3 regions of the Paracoccus sp. P2 genome follow, and region 3 is predicted to be linked to each of the others. Evidence: riboswitches for the same ligand, from Rfam matches in the RefSeq annotation. Region 3 holds a riboswitch; each other region holds the start of a gene.
What was found. Region 3 has a riboswitch for cobalamin ahead of ACDP63_RS00870 (TonB-dependent receptor plug domain-containing protein). Riboswitches for the same ligand answer to the same signal wherever they lie in the genome.
Positions count from the first base shown of each region.

Region 1 (5,899 bases), on a different contig from region 3:
ACCCCACAGCGTCCCCGAGATCGACCTGTTCGCGGGTGCATCGGTCCTGATGATCGCGGTGATCGTCGGGCTTCTGCTTTGGGAATGGCGCCGGCGTTCGGCCAACCCGTGACCGACAGCGCCGACCCCTCGGACCCGGCCGCGGTTGGCGGCGCCGGCCCGGATCATGGGCAGGCGGAGGCGCCGGCGCCGCAAGCGCCCCTTCTTGCAAGCGGCTGGCGCAGGCTTGGCCTTTTCGCCGCCCTGCTGCTGGGCGAGCTGCTGATCGTCGCCTTCTGCTACCAGTTCCTGGTCGAGATCGAATGCACGGATTTCCAGACGCCGCGGGCCTGCCTTGCGCTGCGCGAGGGGCTGGGACGGCTGCTTGCCCTAGCCCTGCTTGCCGGGCTGGCGATGACCGCGCGGCGCCAGCTGTTCGGCTTCCTGGGCGCGGGCGGCATCGGCGCGGGCGACCTGTCGCCCGGCACCGCAGCGGCCGCGATGCTGGCGGGGCTGGCGATCATGCTGCTGCCGGTGCTTTGGGGCGACATGACCGCCAGCCTGGCGCCGCTTGCCCTGGCCCTTGCCGCGGGCGCCGCCATTTCGGTCGCAGCGGCGCTGGCCGGGACCGCGCCCATCGCCTGCTGGCTTTCGGTGCTGCGCCGGGGCGGCCCCTGGCTGTGGGCGGCCATGGGGATCGCGCTGCTCTCGCCGGAACTGACCGGGCTTTTCAACGGCACCTGGGGCTGGCCGCCCCTGACCGCCGCCACCTTCGAGCTGGTGCTGCGCCTGCTTGCCCTGCTGCCCGGCAGGGTCGTGGCCGCCCCGAATGAGATGGTGATCGGCTTTGACGATTTCCTCATCCGCGTGGGCGACCCATGCTCGGGCATGCAAGGCTTTGCGCTCATCACCCTGGTGATGGCCGGGTTCATCGCGCTCGAGCGGCGGCGCCTGCGCCTGCCTCTGGCACTGGTGCTGCTGCCGGTCGGGCTGCTGGCCAGTTTCGGCCTCAACGTGCTGCGCATCGCGGCCCTGATCTGGATCGGGGCGCGCATATCGCCCGACCTGGCGGTCAATGCCTTTCACAGCTACGCGGGCTGGCTGCTGTTCACCCTGCTGAGCATCGGGATGATCGGCGCGGCGCATCTGGTGCCGGCGCTGTGGCGCGGCGAAAAGCCCGGCCCGGCCTTTGGCGCAAAGACAGCCGCCTTCCGGCACGATCCGGTCAGCGCGATGTTGGTGCCGCTGCTGGTCCTGCTGCTCTCGGGGCTTTTCGTATCGACATTCTTCACCAATCCCGAGGCGGCCTACCCATACCGGGTGCCGGCGATGGGCGCGGGGCTGGTCCTGTTCCTTCCGGTCTGGGCCCGGCTCGACTGGCGCGTCGATCCGCTGCCGCTGCTGGCGGGCGTCGCGGTCGGTATCATGTGGATTGCCGCCGGCGTCGCTGCGGGGGCCGAGCCGGCCCCGCCGCCCTTCGCCGGGCTCGGGCTTGCGGCGGCAAGCTGGATCGTCCTGCGCCTGGTCGGCACCGTGCTGCTGGTGCCCCTGATCGAGGAGGCGGCCTTCCGGGGCTACCTGCTGGGCCACCTGCTGAAACTGCCCGGCCCGGCCGGCCAGGCAGGCGCCGTTCTGGTTTCCTCGGCCGCCTTCGCGCTGCTCCATGACAGCGGCGCGGCGGCCTTCGTCGCCGGGCTGGCCTTTGCCGCGGTCTACAAGCGCCGCGGCAGGTTGACCGACGCGGTATGGGCGCATGCGGCGGCGAACCTCGTGGTCTTCGCCGCCGCGGCGGCCAGCGGCAACTGGGCATTGATCTGAACACGGGCGCGACGACGGAAAAGCGACGCCCCAAGGGATCGGGGCGTCGCGGGCAGGCCGGGGGGTGTTGAGCGAACCCACCGAAGGCGGGCGACCCGCAGCCCGATCCCGGCCTATCCTGCGGCGAACTGGTTCATGGTATTGGCATGCCCGCCCGCCTTCAGCGCGCGTTCGCCCGCCACCATCTCCTTGAACGTGTCGCCCAGGTCCGAGCCGACCTCGTGCTGGTGCCTGACCGCCGAGATGCCGCGGCGGATCTCCTCGCGCTGCACGGTCTGCACATAGGCCAGCATCTTTTCCGCGCCGAAATTGCCGCGGCTGAGTTCGTCCACCGGCTTGGCGGTCAGGTGGAAGGTCGCAGCATGGTCAGGTTGCGGAACACGCCCGCGCGGGCCGATATGTCGGCCTGGAAGCGTTGCAGCCGGGCGTCGGCCTCGCGGTCCTGGCCGGTATCGTCGAAATCGGGCTTCATCAGCGCACTGCCGTCACGATGGTCGGCCTTGCCGATCCGGCCCTCGGCCAGCCATTGTGCCCGCAGCTGCTTGCGCAGGCTCAGCGTCCAGTTGAAGCCGGGCGCGTTGTTATGGGTCAGCTTGGCATCGGGCACCGCCTTGCGGATCTCGGCCACCATGCCGGCGATCTCGTCCACGTTGGGCGTATCGGTCTCGATCCACAACAGGTCGGCGCCGCCCAAGGTCAGCGAGGCGATGCAATCCTCGATCACGCGCCGGCGCCCCGTGCCCTCGCGGATCGGGTTTGCGTCCATGATCGGCTCCACCTTCAGCCATTTGATGTATTGCCGAAAAGGTCTTTCTGCTCATGATGCTTCCTTTCCGCATGATCGGTCCGGGAATCGGCAGGCGCGGCCGGCGGCAAGGCGGGGCATCCGGGGCAAGCGGCCCGCCAAAGGGAGCAAGCGTGCGGATGATGTCCATCGGGGCCCCTCAGTCCAGCGCGTTCAGCACGGCATAGGCCGGCAGGGTGATAAAATCGGGCAAGGTCTCGGCCGTCGCCGCCTCTCGCAGGATGCGCGCGGCCGCGGCGTAATGGCCGCGATGGAGCCCGTTCGGGCCCAGCCGGTCGAGGATGCGGACGATCTCGGCTTGCATCAGATCGCCCTGCCATGCGGCGCTCTCCAGCGCGACCGCGGCGCAGCCATTGCCACAGCTGGGCACGGCTGATCTCGGCGGTGGCGGCATCCTCCATCATGTTTCGGATCGGCACCGCACCGCGGCCCGACAGCCATTGCGCCAGGTATTCGACGCAGACCTGGATGTTCAGCCGCACGCCCGCCTCGGTGATCCGGCCCTGATGCGGGTTCAGCAGCATCGCGGGCTCGATATGGCTGAAGACATGGTCCCAGCAGCCCGATGATCTCGACCCGGCGATCCTCCAGCGCCGGCGGAACGAAGGCGGCCTGCCAGATGCCCTGCCGGATCTCGCGCGTTTGCGGCAGATAGTCGGGCAGATCGCGCCCGGTCGATGCGGTCCGGAACTGGCTCTATGCCCGGCGCAATTACGTCGATAGGCTGGACCGCGCGGCCGAGAAACTGGCCGAGGCGCTGGCGCGGCACCGCAACGAGCCACATATGGCGCTGACCGGCCGGCTGGCCGCGCATGGCATCGCGGTGCGCATCCTGCCCGCCCCGGTCAGGGGCGAGCTGATGCTGTCCGAACTGCTGGGGCAGTCCAGCCGCCGGTTCCAGATCGGCGCGCTACGACGTGGAACTGCTGGGCCACCGCTTCGGTGCCAGTTTCGAGCAGACCGCGCATCGTATGTCCACGCTGCAACGCCCCGAGGCGCGCGGCATCCCGTTCTTCTTCGTGCGGCGGGACCGGGCCGGGGGCAGCCGTGGCGCGGCAGCGGCAAGCCGGCCGGCCATGCTGCCGCTTGCCAGCGCCCGCGCCAGAAGCTAGGGAAGGCGCGTCGGTTTCCGCAAGGAATTGAAAGGGAATCCGCCGGGGCGCCCGCAGGCGTCCCGAACCGGAACTGCCCCCGCAACTGTAGGCGGCGAGCAGGATGCGAGAATGCCACTGTGGCTCCGCGCCATGGGAAGGCCGCATCCCTGCCGTGACCCGCCAGTCAGGAGACCTGCCGACGACGTTTGACCAATCCGAGCGGGTCGGCTCGGGAGGGGTTGCGACCGGCATTCGCCCGGTCTCCATCCGCTCATCCGGCCTGTTCATGATGTAGCGGAAGGAAACATCATGCCAAGGCTCACCACGGCGATGATCGCCACGTTCACCCTGGCGCCGATGGCGGCGTTCGGGGCCACCGAATACCCGCTGACGCTGACCAGCTGCGGCCACGAAGTCACTTTCGACAAGGCGCCCGAAAGCGTCGTCAGCGTCGGGCAAAGCACGACCGAGATCCTCTACATGCTGGGGCTGGCCGACAAGGTGGCGGGCACGGCGCTGTGGATCAACCCCGTCCTGCCCGAATTTGCCGAGGCGGATGCCGGGGTCGAGCGGCTGGCCGACAACGCCCCCAGCTTCGAAAGCGTGCTGGCCAAGAAGCCTGGGCTGGTGGTCACGGCCTATGAATGGATGATCGGCCCGCAGGGCGTGGTCGGCACACGCGAGATGTTCGACGACGCGCAGATCCCCAGCTGGATCATGCCCACCGAATGCGTCGGCAAGGACAATACGCAAAGCATGGACGGCGCGCGCTCGGTCCTGTTCGACACCGCGCTGCTCTACCAGGGCATCGAGGAACTGGCGGCGATCTTCGACGTGCAGGATCGCGGGGCCGCGGTGATCGCCGACCTGAAGGCACGCGAGGCGGCGGCGGTCGAGCGGGCGCAGGCGCTGGACCTGCCCGAAACGGTGTCGGGCCTGTTCTGGTATTCCTCGGCCGAGATCGAGATCGACCCCTATGTCGCGGGTGCCAATGGCGTGCCGGGCTGGATGATGTCCAAGCTGGGGGTCAGGAACGTCGTCGCCTCGGCCGAGGAATGGCCGACCGTGGGCTGGGAAACCATCAGCAAGGCCAATCCCAGCTTCATCGTTGCCGCCGAGATGAACCGGCGCCGCTTTCCGGCCGACGACATCGCCGTCAAGCGGGATTTCCTGACCTCGGACCCGGTGACGAGCGAGATGGGGGCGGTAAAGAACGACCGCATCCTGACCATGCCGGCCAATGCGATGGACCCCTCGGTGCGCGCGATCTATGCGCTGGAATCGCTGGCTGACTCGCTGGCCGGGTTCGACCTGAAATGAGGGCGCGCGCCGCGACCCGCAGCACGGGGCGCAATCGGGGCTGGCTGTGGCTGGCCCCCGCCGTGCTGGTCGCGGCGCTGCTCTTCGGAACGGCGGTGGGCGAGACGCGCATTCCGCTGGCCACCGTCATCGAGGTGCTGGCGGTCAAGGCCGGGCTTGGCTCGGCCGCGCTCGATCCGATCGACGCCAGCGTGATCTGGCATTACCGGCTGTCGCGGGCGGTGGTCGCGGCCTGCGGTGGCGCAAGCCTGGCGCTGTCGGGGCTGATCCTGCAGGCGCTGCTGCGCAACCCGCTGGCCGAGCCCTATCTGCTGGGGATTTCGGCCGGGGCCTCGACCGGGGCGGTCACGGTCGCGGTGGCGGGGATCGGCGCGGGGCTGCTCAGCATGTCGGCGGGCGCCTTTGCCGGGGCGCTGACCGCCTTCGCGCTGGTGGCGGCGCTGGCGCGCGCCGCCGGCGGCGGGACCGGGATGCGCGGCGCCGGGGTCATCATCCTGGCGGGCATCGCCGGCTCGCAGATGTTCAACGCGCTGACCGCGCTGATCATCGCGCAATCGGCCAGCGCCGAGCAGGCGCGCGGCATCATGTTCTGGCTGCTGGGCAACCTGTCCGGCGTGCGCTGGCCCGACAGCTGGGTCGCGGTCCCGATGGCGGCGCTGGCGCTGGGGGTGGCGCTGTGGCATGCGCGCGCGCTCGACGCCTTTGCCTTCGGCGCGGAAAGCGCCGCGTCGCTGGGCATCGACCTGCGGCGCACGCAGGTGCTGCTGATCGGAACGGCCTCGCTGGCGACGGCGATCATGGTCTCGATCGCCGGGGCCATCGGCTTCGTCGGGCTGGTGGTGCCGCATGCGATGCGCATCCTCGTCGGGCCGCGCCATGCCAG
Region 1 covers NZ_JBGOSN010000002.1:5,320-11,218, forward strand. Annotated here, with positions in the region: gene ACDP63_RS01205 (hypothetical protein) at 1-112, shown strand, start outside; gene xrtE (exosortase E/protease, VPEID-CTERM system) at 109-1,797, shown strand; gene ACDP63_RS01215 (hypothetical protein) at 1,911-2,129, opposite strand; gene ACDP63_RS01220 (hypothetical protein) at 2,141-2,563, opposite strand; gene ACDP63_RS01225 (hypothetical protein) at 2,742-2,972, opposite strand; partial or broken gene ACDP63_RS01230 (hypothetical protein) at 2,995-3,126, opposite strand; gene ACDP63_RS01235 (short-chain fatty acyl-CoA regulator family protein) at 3,520-3,714, shown strand; cobalamin riboswitch at 3,709-3,912, shown strand; gene ACDP63_RS01240 (ABC transporter substrate-binding protein) at 4,006-5,016, shown strand; gene ACDP63_RS01245 (FecCD family ABC transporter permease) at 5,013-5,899, shown strand, end outside.
Region 1: another riboswitch for cobalamin. It lies ahead of ACDP63_RS01240 (ABC transporter substrate-binding protein); the one in region 3 lies ahead of ACDP63_RS00870 (TonB-dependent receptor plug domain-containing protein).

Region 2 (5,899 bases), on a different contig from region 3:
CCGCGATCCGCAGATCCGCATGGTCCTGCTGGACGAGATCAACATCGCCCTGCGCTATGACTACCTGGACCTGGACGAGGTGCTGGACTTCCTGCGCAGCGAAAAGCCGCCGATGACCCATGTCGTGCTGACCGGGCGCAATGCCAAGCCGGAACTTGTCGCGCTGGCCGATCTTGTGACCGAGATGGAGCAGGTCAAGCACCCCTTCCGCGACGGCATCAAGGCCCAGCCTGGGGTGGAGTTCTAGCCCGTTTCCTGTCATCTGCCGCTGGTGCAGAACGAGTGATTTTTCGAAAGGATGTTCGAACATGTTTGCGAGACAAGGCCTTGTGGCACTGCTGGCGATCTGCCCCGTCTCGGCGGCCTGGGCGGTGCCCGCCACCGATGAGGGGGCCCAAAGGCTGCGCGGCGTTTTCCAGACCTATTTCGGCGGCACCGAGGGCGTGGTCGCCGTCACCCCGCAGGGCGAAAGCTATGAGCTGCGCATCGATCCGGCGCCGCTTCTGGCGCAGGTTCCGGCCGATCAGGCCCAGGTCAGCGTCTCGGCCCTGACCTATCGGCTGACCGACAATGGCGACGGCAGCTGGGGCGTCAGCGAGGACCAGGTGCTGAGCTGGTCGGTGGTGGTGCCGAAGATGTTCGAGCAGAAGGGCTCGACCAGGGTCGAATCGACCGGCATCTGGGACGAATCGCTGATGAGCTTTCGCGAACAGAAGGCGGTGATGACGGATTACGTCATCGAATCGGTGCAATATGCGCCGCCGCTGCCTGCTGCCGAAACCGCGCCCGACCAGCCCTCGGCCGAGCCGCAGGTGGTTTCGCGCGATCACCAGCGCACGGCGCGAATGGAATGGTCGGTGAACGGCGCGCCCGGCAAGGCCGGCGGCGTCGATCAGGCCATGAGCTTCACCGCCGAGGGGCTGGAGCAGTCGCAGGAGATCCTGATGGGTCCGGGCGGCCAGCCGATGACCTTCCAGATCACCGCGCCGGGCTACGAGGGCAGCGGCCAGATCACCGGCATGCGCAGCGAAGGCGTGCTGTCCCTGCTTTCCTGGTTCGTCGCCCATCCGTCCGAGGAACTGATCAAGGGCGCGCAGGACGGGCTGCGCGACAAGCTGGCCGCGGCCATGCCGCTATGGGAAGACCTGTCGATGGATGCGGTGCTGCACGACCTGAAGATCGGCTCTCCGCTGGGCGAGTTCGGCCTTGCCTCGACCAAGGTGGCGATCGGCCTGTCCGGTGCCACCGCCGACGGCCGGCTGCACGAACGGGTGGCGCTGTCGGGCCTGACCGTGCCCGAAGGCGTGCTGCCGCCCTGGGCCGTGCCGATCCTGCCGCAAGAGATGACGCTGGACTTCACCGCTTCGGGCTTCGATCTGGCGGCACCGGCGAAGATGCTGATCGAGGGGTTCGACCTGGCCGCCGACGAGCCTTTTGCCCGGCTGGTACCCGAACAGTTGCAGGCGGCGCTGCTGCCCAGGGGCACGGCCGACCTGACGCTTGCGCCCTCGCAGATCAAGGGCGACGGCTACCGGATCGACTATCGCGCCGATATCGCGGCGGGTCCGGGGGCTGCGCCCACCGGCGCGGTGCTGATCTCGGCCATGGGGCTCGACAAGGTCGAGGCGGCGCTGGCCGCCGCCCCGCAGGAAGAGGCCGGCCAGCCGCTGATGATGCTGCGCATGGCCCGCGCCATGGCCAAGCCCGGCGCGAGCGGCGAGCATCTCTGGGACATCCAGATGCCCGAGGGCGGCGGGCCCTTTACCGTCAACGGCCAGCCCATGGGCCCGGCCACCTCGCAGCCCTGAACCAGGCGGCCCCGCCGGATGCGGTGGGGCCTTTCAGCGCCGCTGCCAGCCGGGGGCGGTGTTTTCCTGCCAGCCGGTGCGGTGCAGCAGCGGCGTGTCGTCGGTGAACTCGGGCCAGCCCAGGCAGAGCAGCGCCGAGAACTCCCAGCTTTCGGGCACCGCGAGCAGCGGGCCGATCCGCGCCGGATCGAGGATCGAGACCATGCCAAGCCCCAGGTTGCGCACCCGTGCCGCCAGCCACAGCGCATGGATCGCCATGGCCGTCGATTGCCGCAGGGTCTGCGGCATGGTGGCGCGGCCAAGACCGTGGCCCTCGGAGGGGTCGATCTCGGTAAAGACGGCCAGCCAGACCGGGGCGCGGTCCAGCCCGGCCAGCTTCAGCGCATCGTATGCCTGCCGCTGCCGGCCCTGGTAGCGGGTGGCGGCCTGGGCATTGCAGCGCAGGAAATCGGCGCGGATCGCGGCGCGCAGATCGGGGCTTTCGACGCGGATCACCCGCCAGGGCCGGGCATTGCCGACCGAGGGCGACAGTTCCATCGCCGCGCGCAATTCCTCCAGCAGCGGTTCGGGGACCGGGGCGTCGCGGAAATGCCGCACGTCGCGGCGCCAGCGCAGGATGCGCTGCAAGGCGGCCTTGTCCTCGGCGCCGAACTCCATCACGGCGCCGCGCAGATCGCGCTGTCGGGCAGGCCCGCGGCCCCGGCGCGGATGCCCACCGGCCGGTCGGGCACGGTCAGCTCGACGGCAAGCGGCCAGCCGGAGACGGTCAGCGGGCGGTGGTCGTTCGAGTTCAGCTCGACCCGCAGCCGGTCTCCGGGCCCCAGCGCGTCGAGGTGATGGGCCGGGCCGTAGAGCCGGGCGATCTTGGCGCCGTTGAGGTAAAGATGCGCATGGCCCTCGCCCCGGCGGTCGGCCAGCCCGGCATGTTCGGGGGCAAAGCAGAAGCCCTCGGCCTTGATGAACAGGTTCCAGCCCGCGGTGCTGTCGGGCTCCAGCCGGGCCGCGGCGGTGGCGCTGCCGGCGGGCAGGTCGATGGGCGCGCCGTGGTCATGCGCCGCGGCTTGGGCGCCATGGCCATGCGCGCCGTGGTCGTGGCCGTCCAGCGTGATGCCGTTGGCGGCGGCGATGACGAAGCCCATGCCGCCGCCGAAGACCAGACCGATCAGCAGCATCGGGATCGAGCGATCCATGTCTTTTCCCCGTTTCATGGAACAGCCGGGCGCGGCAGGCACGCCCGGCCGGAAGGGTTGCGGCGCCGATCAGGCGGCCTGCGGCACCGGTGCGCCTTGGCCTTCGCGCTGCCAGAACCAGCCGGCCAGCAGGCCGAGCAGGGCCCAGGCCATCGCGCCCGCCCCCAGCGCCCGGCCGGCGAATTCCGCCGAAAGCTCGGGCGGGACCGGGCCGGCATAGCTGTCGGGCTGCGGCGCGCCGATCAGATGCGGCGCCAGGATCAGCACGATGGCCGCGCCCCAGGCCGCCCAGCCCTTGCCGAAGGCGACCAGCCACAGCGCGAGCCCGGTGGTGGCGGCGGTGCCCAGCCACCAGATCGCGCGGAGCTGCACATCGGCGGCGGCGACGCCCGGCACTTCCGGGGCCAGGCCGAAGGCGGGGGCGAGCTGCATGGTCAGATAGCCGGCCAGGCCCCAAAGCAGCCCCTGCCGCGCCGTGACCGCGTTGCCCCGCGATTCGGAAACCGCCATCAGCGCCACCAGCATCAGCCCGTAGCCGGCATAGACCATCATGGTGAACAGGACCGAAAGCAGGTTGCGGGTCCATTCGAAGGATCCCAGATCCTGATGCGCGCTGACGGCTTCGGCGCCGAAATGCGCCAGTTGGCCGGATTCATACAGTTCGGCATGCAGCAGCACGGGCTGCACGAACCAAAGCTGCAACAGGGCGGCAATCAGCCCCGTTGCAGCGCCAGCGATCAATCCGCTGGTCAGAATGCGCGAGAACATCAGTGGCAGGGGAAGCCGGTGGCGTGACGCACGTCATGGGCGGCGTCATGCAGGGTCTCGGCCTGCACCAGCCCGGACATGAAGATCAGCCCGAAGCCGATCGCGAAGGCGGCGATGGCGGGAAACAGCACCGAGGCGCGGCTGGCCCCTGCGGCGGTCATGGGTTTTGCGGTCATCTGCGACCCTTTCCTTATGTCGTCCAACCCGACGACGTTGCGGTTCCATGCATCGGCAGGTCTCCTGGCTTGCGGGTCACGGCAGACGCCCGCCTTCCCGGCCGGATGGCCAGTGGCGCGATGGGCGTCCGCTCTCCGCTTACAGTCGCGGGGGCGGCTGCGGATTTGGTCCTGGATGCCCAGGGCTGCACCGCATTCCCTTTTGGCCCCGGAAAGGGGCACCGATACACGCGCATGTTACCTGCGATGGCGCGGCGGCGGCAAGCGGAATCGGGGGGAAGCTGCGGCGGGGTCGGAGAGCGGGCGACGGGTCGGCGGGCGGCGCTGCCGCATGGGTATTTGGAGAACGAAGAAGATGGCGGGGGATCGGGCTGGCGGAATCGCCGGGTGGCGGGTAGGCCGTGCCAATCAGGGTTCCGGCGGCCAGTCCAGGTCGACCCAGACCAGCCGGTGCGCGGAAGCCGCCAGCGCGGCCTCGGCCAGCGGGCCCTCGGCCGGCCAGAACACGCCCGAGCCCAGCACGGCCAGCCCTTTCGCGGGCAGGACGTAATCCACGCGCAGGTTGCCCGGCGGCTTGTCGTCCGGCCAGTCGCCGGTGTCCAGCGCCGGGTCGCCCTTGTGGCCGTCGTTGACGCCGCCTTTGGCCGCGGTGCCGCCGGCGCTGCGAGGCAGGGGGTCGGTGACATGCGCCATGATCCGGGCCAGCGCCTCGGGCCGGCCCTCGCTGTCCAGGGGGTCGAGGTTCAGGTTGCCGGCCAGTACGAAGGGGCCGTCGGGCAGGTGATGCAGCCAGAAGGCCAGCTCGTCATGGTTGCGCCGGCCGTTCAGATCCTCGGGTCCGTCGAAGACCGGCGGCGTCGCGGACATGGCGAGCAGGTGCAGCGGCCGGCCGGCGACCGTGACCACCGCGTCCCAATGCGCGGTCGAGGACAGGCGGCGGATCGCCGCCGCTTCCTCGGGCAGCGGCGGCATCAGGTGGCCGGGCAGGTCGCGCCACAGGAAGGCCGTGTAATCCGTCACCGGCCCGATCGGGTGGCGCGACAGGATCGCCATGCCGCCCTGGCCGGAGAAGGTGCCGAAGCCCTGCGCATCGTCGGCGCTGCCCAGCCGCCCGTCTGCGTTCAGGTCCAGCCCTGTCGCCATGCCGGAATTCGGCCGGGTGGCGAAGCGGTGCGGATAGTCCAGCCCGGCCTCGGCCAGCCTTGCGGCAAAGGCGTCCAGCGCCCGGCCGTCGTGGTCCCAGTCGAAATGCGTCAGCAGCAGGATGTCGGGGCGGGTTTCCGCCAGCACCTGCACCACCGCCTCGATCTGAGCGTCCTTGCGGCCCAGGTCGCGCAACAAAAGCCCCGGCCCGTCGCGCGACAGGTCGGGGCTGTAGGTCGCGATCCGCAGCGGATCGGCATGGGCGGCCAGGCCCAGGATGGCAAGCAGGGCCGCCCCGGCCAGCGGCCTTACACCCAAGGCCGGCTCTGGGCCATCTGCGCCTCGTAGGCGTCGATGGCGGGGGCCTTTTCCATGGTCAGGCCGATGTCGTCCAGCCCGTTCAGCAGGCAATGGCGGCGGAACGGGTCCAGTTCGAAGGGGAAGCTCTGCCCGTCCGAGGTGGTCACGGTCAGGTTTTCCAGGTCCACGGTCATGCGGGCATTGGCGCCCTTTTTCGCGTCCTCCATCAGCACATCCACCACCTCTTGCGGCATGACGATAGGCAGGATGCCGTTCTTGAAGCAGTTGTTGTAGAAGATGTCGGCGAAGCTGGTGGAGATCACGCAGCGGATGCCGAAATCCAGCAGCGCCCAGGGCGCATGCTCGCGCGAGGAGCCGCAGCCGAAATTGTCGCCGGCGACGATGATCTGTGCCTCGCGGTAAGCCGGCTGGTTCAGCACGAAATCCGGGATCTCGTTGCCCTCGGCGTCATAGCGCATCTCGTCGAACAGGTTCTTGCCCAGACCCGAGCGGT
Region 2 covers NZ_JBGOSN010000005.1:20,035-25,933, forward strand. Annotated here, with positions in the region: gene cobO (cob(I)yrinic acid a,c-diamide adenosyltransferase) at 1-247, shown strand, start outside; gene ACDP63_RS04740 (hypothetical protein) at 309-1,808, shown strand; gene bluB (5,6-dimethylbenzimidazole synthase) at 1,842-2,465, opposite strand; gene ACDP63_RS04750 (hypothetical protein) at 2,465-2,998, opposite strand; gene ACDP63_RS04755 (CbtA family protein) at 3,068-3,766, opposite strand; gene ACDP63_RS04760 (CbtB domain-containing protein) at 3,766-3,942, opposite strand; cobalamin riboswitch at 3,979-4,183, opposite strand; gene ACDP63_RS04765 (endonuclease/exonuclease/phosphatase family protein) at 4,351-5,403, opposite strand; gene leuD (3-isopropylmalate dehydratase small subunit) at 5,394-5,899, opposite strand, start outside.
Region 2: another riboswitch for cobalamin. It lies ahead of ACDP63_RS04760 (CbtB domain-containing protein); the one in region 3 lies ahead of ACDP63_RS00870 (TonB-dependent receptor plug domain-containing protein).

Region 3 (5,899 bases):
CGCATCCTGCCGGGTCAGTTCCATGCCCAGCTTGGTCACGGCGCGTTCCAACGCATTCGGCTCGCCGCGCAGAAGCAGCGTGTCGCCGACGCGGATCACCGTGTCGGGCAGTGTCACCGCGCGACGGACGTCGCCCCGGATCAGCCCGGTGACGGCCACCTCGCCATCGACGGCGCCCAGATAGTCGCCCACCGTCATGCCGACGATATCGGCGCCCTCGGGGACGGTGGCTTCGGTGTGATAGTCGCTGATGTTCACCGCCTCGCTCAGCGAGGCCGTGGCACGGCGGTCGCGCGGCAGCAGCCGATGGGCGAAAAGCAGAAAGACCAGCCCCACCAGCGACAACCCGAGGCCGACCGGCGCATAGTCGAACATGGTGAAGGGCTGGCCCGTCATCTGCTCGCGCACCCGCGAGACGATGATGTTGGGCGAGGTGCCGACCAGCGTGATCAGCCCACCCAGGAGCGAGCCGAAGGCCATCGGCATCAGATAGGCCGAGGGCGAATGCCCCGAGCGCCGCGCCATCTTCAGCGCGGCGGGCATCAGCATGGCCAGCGCGCCGATGTTCTTGACCAGCGCCGACAGGCCCGTGACCGAGCCGACCAGCACCAGCAGCTGCCAGCGCAGGGCCCGCAACCGCCCGAGCAGCCGGCGTATCACCGCCTCGATCACGCCCGAGCGCGAGATGCCGGCGCTGACCACCAGCGCGCTGCCGACGATGATGACGATATCGTCGCTGAAGCCGCGGAACGCCTCGTCCGGCTTGACCGTGCCCGCCACCAGCGAGGCCAGCAGCGCGATCATCGCCACCACGTCGTAGCGCAGCCGCCCCCAGACGAACAGCACCATCATCGCGCAAAGGATCAGCACGGCCAGGAGCTGCGGCATGGCCATGTGGCTTGACCCTCCCTTTCGTCGGATACGCTATCCAATGCCGCAGGCCGGCGGGCGGTTCCGCGGCAGGACAGGTTGTCGCGGCCGCCCGGCGGCACCGGATTGGCGCTTGACAGCCCTTGCCCGGCTGCGGCAATGCAGGGCCGCTACGGTTCCGGCGGATCTGCGCCGGATCAAAAGGGAACACCGGTGCGCCCATGGGCCGCGATGCGGCCGGGGCAAGGCCGGGGCTGCCCCCGCAACTGTAAGCGGTGAGCGACGGTCGAACGTGCCACTGGGATCTCCTGGGAAGGCCGGCCCGAGCAGCGATCCGCGAGCCAGGAGACCTGCCGTGGCGATCACCCATTTCCGGCGCGGGGCGCGTCTGGAAAGCGGCCGTTCCGCAGAGGTGACGATCACCGTCCTGCGGTCGGGCCTGCCAGCCTTTCCACAGGGCATTTCTGCAAATCGCGGGCCGAACGCCCGCGTTGGAAAGGCTTTGGAATGTTCAGAACCCCGCTTTCGCTGCTGGCCACAACCGCCGCCGTACTGCCCGCCGCCCTGTTGCCCTGTGCCGCCACGGGCCAGCAGGTCCAGGACCAGGTCGTGCTTGACACCCTGGTCCTGTCCGCCGGCCTGTCGCCGGTGGCCGAAAGCGCCTATGGCCGCGCCCATACCGTGCTGACCAGCGAAGACCTGCAAAGCCGCCGGGTCATCACCGTCCAGGACGCTTTGCGCACGGTCCCCGGACTTTCCGTCACCTCGACCGGCGAAACGGTGGCCAAGATCCGCATCCGCGGCGGCGAATCCAATCACGTGCTGGTGCTGATCGACGGGGTCGAGGCCAATTCCCCCGGCAACGGCGACTATATCTTCAGCGGCATGCTGGCCGAGGACATCGAGCGCATCGAGGTGCTGCGCGGCCCGCAATCCGCCATCTACGGCGCCAATGCCGCATCCGGCGTCATCTCGATCACCACCCGTCGCGCCTCTGCGCAGGGGCCGGGCTATGGCGGCACGGTCGAGATCGGCGGGTTGGACACCCGCACCGCCAGCGCCTTTGTGCAGGCGGGGGACGGGCGCGGCAGCATCAGCCTGTCCGCGGTGGCGCGCCGCACCGATGGCGAGGACGAATCGCGCAGCCCCGGCGGGGATACCGAGTTCAACCGGCAGCGCGTGCTGGGCCTGAACGGCTCATATGATCTGACCGAAAGCGCGACCGTCGGTTTCACGCTTAGGCGCATCTGGCAGGAATACGGTTATGACCGGGCCGTCTCTTTCGTGGATTCGCCCGACGACTATATCGTCGACGCACCGCTGACCGCCGACCGGGACGAAACCTATGGTTCGCTGTGGCTGGAAGGCGAAGCTTTCGGCGGCAGGCTGCTCAACCGCTTTGCCGTCTCTGGCGCCAACCAGAACACGGCGCATTTCAACGGCGGCCTGCCGGATTACAGCGACGCCTCGCGGCTGCGGAACTTCAAATATACCGGCAGTTGGGCGCTGGATGGCGGCAATGCCCGCGATGCCGCGCAAAAGCTGAATGTGGCGGTGCAGAAGAAACGCGAGATCTACGAGAACTCCTTTGCATCGGGCGGCCGGTACGAGCGCGACACGAAATCGGCCTCTCTGGAATATCAGGGACAGTTCGACAACGGGATCGGCGTCCAGGCCGGCATGCGGCGCGATTTCAACGACGATTTCCGCCATGCGACCACCTGGAACATCGCCGCGGCATGGCAGGTGCCCGGCCGCGACCTGCGTCTGCGCGCAGCGGCCGGCAAAGCCATCGTCAATCCCACCATGTTCGAACTTTATGGCTATGCGCCGGGCAGCTATGACGGCAATGCCGATCTGACGCCCGAAACCAGCCGCAGCCAGGAAATCGGCGCCGACTGGAACTTTGCCGCGGGGCGGGGCGCGCTGGGAGTGACGCTTTTCACCAGCAAGGTCGAGGATATGATCATCGGGACCGGCAACACGTCGCAAAACCTTGACGGCACCAGCAAGCGCAAGGGGTTCGAGGCCGACCTGGAATATGAAGCGACCGACTGGCTTCGGCTGGGCGCGACCTATACCTACACGGATGCCCGCACAGAGGACGACCAGCCCGTCGTGCGCCAGCCCCGCCACCTGCTTGGCCTGCGCGCGACGGCCGATATTGCGCAGGGGCGCGGTTCGGTCACAGCCGATCTGCGCTATGCCGGCAGCAGTTACGACGCGGAATGGTTCAGGAACTACAGCCCGCCGACCACCGAATTGCCCGATTACGTCACCGTCAACCTGGCCGCCGGCTATGACCTGACCGAAAACCTGCGCCTGACAGGCCGCGTGGTGAACCTGTTCGACCGGGACTATTCCGAATCCTGGGGCTATTACGGTCAGGGCCGCACCCTTTACGCCGGCCTGACGGCGAAATGGTAAGGCGGCTCGGCCTTGTCGCCGGCCTTCTGGCCGGCCTGATCCTGCCGGGATTTTTCCAGCCCGCCGCGGCCGAGCCGCCGCGCCGGGTGCTGTCGATGAACCTCTGCACCGACCAGCTGGCGATGATGCTGGCGGCGCCGGGCCAGCTGGTCTCGGTCTCCTATCTGGCGCAGGATCCGACCGCCTCGGCCATGGCGGATCAGGCGGCGCGGCTGCCTGTCAACCACGGCCTGGCCGAGGAAATCTTCCTGATGCGGCCCGATCTGGTGCTGGCCGGGGCATGGTCCACGCCCGAGACCATCCGGCTGCTCAAGCGCCTGGAGATCCCGGTCGAGATGTTCCCGATCGAAACCGACATCGCCGGCATCCGCGCCAATATCCGCCGTATGGGCGAGGTGCTGGGGCGCGAGGCCCAGGCCCAAGCGATGCTGGCGCGTTTCGACGCCGACCTGGCGCGGCTGGCCGATGCGCCGCCGGGGCCGCGGCCGCGCGCGGCGCTTTACATGGCCAACGGCTACAGTTCCGGCCGCGACAGCCTGGCCGGGCAGATCGTGGATCTGGCCGGATTCGACAATATCGCCGATGAACTCGGCCTGCCGGCAGGCGGGACGCTGGCGCTGGAATCGCTGCTGCTTGCCGATCCCGACCTGCTGATCGAGGGCCGCCGCTACGACGGCCATGCCCGCGCGCAGGAGATGCTGGACCACCCGGCGCTGAAGGCGCTGAGCCGGGGCAGGCCGGCCGAGGTCATCTCGGACCCCGACTGGATCTGCGGCACTCCCTTCATCCTGCGTGCCGTGGCGGGGCTGCGCGACGCGCGGCTGGCCCTGCGGGACGCGCCATGAACCGGCAGGGCCTGCTTTTCGCCGGGCTTTCCGCGCTGGTCGCGGCGCTGTTCCTGGCCTCGCTGCTGACCGGCCCGGCCGGCATCGGTCCCGGTGAAAGCCTGGCCGCGCTGTTTCGCGGCGGCGACGACCTGCTGGCGTTGGTGATGCGCGAATTGCGCCTGCCGCGCGCCATCCTGGGGCTGATGGTCGGGGCGGCGCTGGGAATGGCGGGTGCGGTGCTGCAAGGCTTCCTGCGCAACCCGCTGGCCGAGCCGGGGCTGATCGGCACCAGCGCCTCGGCCGCGCTGGGGGCGGTGCTGGCGATCCAGACCGGGCTTTCCGCCGCCTTTCCCCTGGGCCTGCCGCTGGCGGCGCTGGCGGGCGCGGCGCTGTCGGTGCTGCTGGTGCTGATGCTTGCCGGGCCGCGCGGCGGCACGCTGGCGCTGATCCTGGCCGGCATCGCCATCTCGGCGCTGGCGGGGGCCGCGACCTCGCTGGTGCTGAACCTGTCGCCCAATCCCTTTGCCATCAATGAGATCGTGTTCTGGATGATGGGCTCGCTGGCTGACCGTTCGATGCTGCATGTCTGGATCGCGGCACCCTTCATGCTGCTGGGCTTCGCCCTGCTCTGGCCCATGCGCCCCGCGCTCGAGGCCCTGACGCTGGGCGAGGACGCGGCGGCCTCCAGCGGTGTGCACCTGGGCCGGCTGCGGCTGATGCTGGTCGCGGGCATCGCGGCGCTGATCGGCGGCGCCACGGCGGTCGCCGGCACGGTGGGCTTCGTCGGGCTGGTGGTGCCGCATGTGCTGCGCCGTGCCGTCGGCGCCAGCCCGGCACGGCTGGTCCCGGCGGCGGCGCTGGGGGGCGCGGCCACGGTGCTGGCCGCCGACATCGCGGTGCGCTGGCTGGCACCGGGTCGCGACCTGAAGCTCGGGGTGCTCACGGCGCTGGTCGGCGCACCCTTCTTCCTGCACCTGATCCTGAAAACCCGGCGCGAGGGGCTGTGACCATGCTGGAGCTTCGCGCCCTTTCGCTCGACCGCGGCGGCCAGGCGGTGCTGGACGGCATCGACCTCAGCATCGGCGCGGGCGAGTTCGTGGGCCTGCTTGGTCCGAACGGCGCCGGCAAGACCACGCTTCTGCGCGCGGCGCTGGGGCTCTTGCCGGCGCGGGGCCATTCCTCGCTGGCAAGGCTTTCGGTGCGCGAGCGCGCCCGCGCCGCCGCCTATATGCCGCAGGGCCGCGAGATCGCCTGGCCGATGCCGGTCGAGGCGCTGGTGGCGCTTGGCCGCATCGCGCATCCGCATTCCGCCAGCGCAGAAGACCGCGCCGCGATCGAGCGCGCCATCGCGGCGCTGCACCTGAGCCCCTTGCGCCACCGCCGCGCCACCGAATTGTCGGGGGGCGAGCAGGCCCGCACCCTGATCGCCCGCGCGCTCGCCCAGGAAACCCCGCTGCTGATCGCCGACGAGCCCATCGCGGGCCTCGACCCGGCCGCGCAGATCGACGCGATGCGGCTGTTTTCCCGGCTGGCCGACCGGGGTCATGCGGTGCTGGCCTCGCTGCACGACCTAGGGCTGGCGGCGCGGCATTGCACGCGGCTCGTCATGCTGCACCAGGGCCGGATCGCCGCCGACGGCCCGCCCCAGGCGGTGCTGACCGCCGAAAACCTCGCCCGCGTCTTCGGCATCACCGCCCATCTGGCGCAGGGCCCCGGCGGCATCCTGTTCCAGCCGCTCGGCACCATTGAGGGAGAGGACCGATGACCGACATGCT
Region 3 covers NZ_JBGOSN010000001.1:179,240-185,138, reverse strand. Annotated here, with positions in the region: gene ACDP63_RS00875 (SLC13 family permease) at 1-894, opposite strand, end outside; cobalamin riboswitch at 1,027-1,243, shown strand; gene ACDP63_RS00870 (TonB-dependent receptor plug domain-containing protein) at 1,378-3,297, shown strand; gene ACDP63_RS00865 (ABC transporter substrate-binding protein) at 3,291-4,142, shown strand; gene ACDP63_RS00860 (FecCD family ABC transporter permease) at 4,139-5,131, shown strand; gene ACDP63_RS00855 (ABC transporter ATP-binding protein) at 5,134-5,889, shown strand; gene ACDP63_RS00850 (DUF6925 family protein) at 5,886-5,899, shown strand, end outside.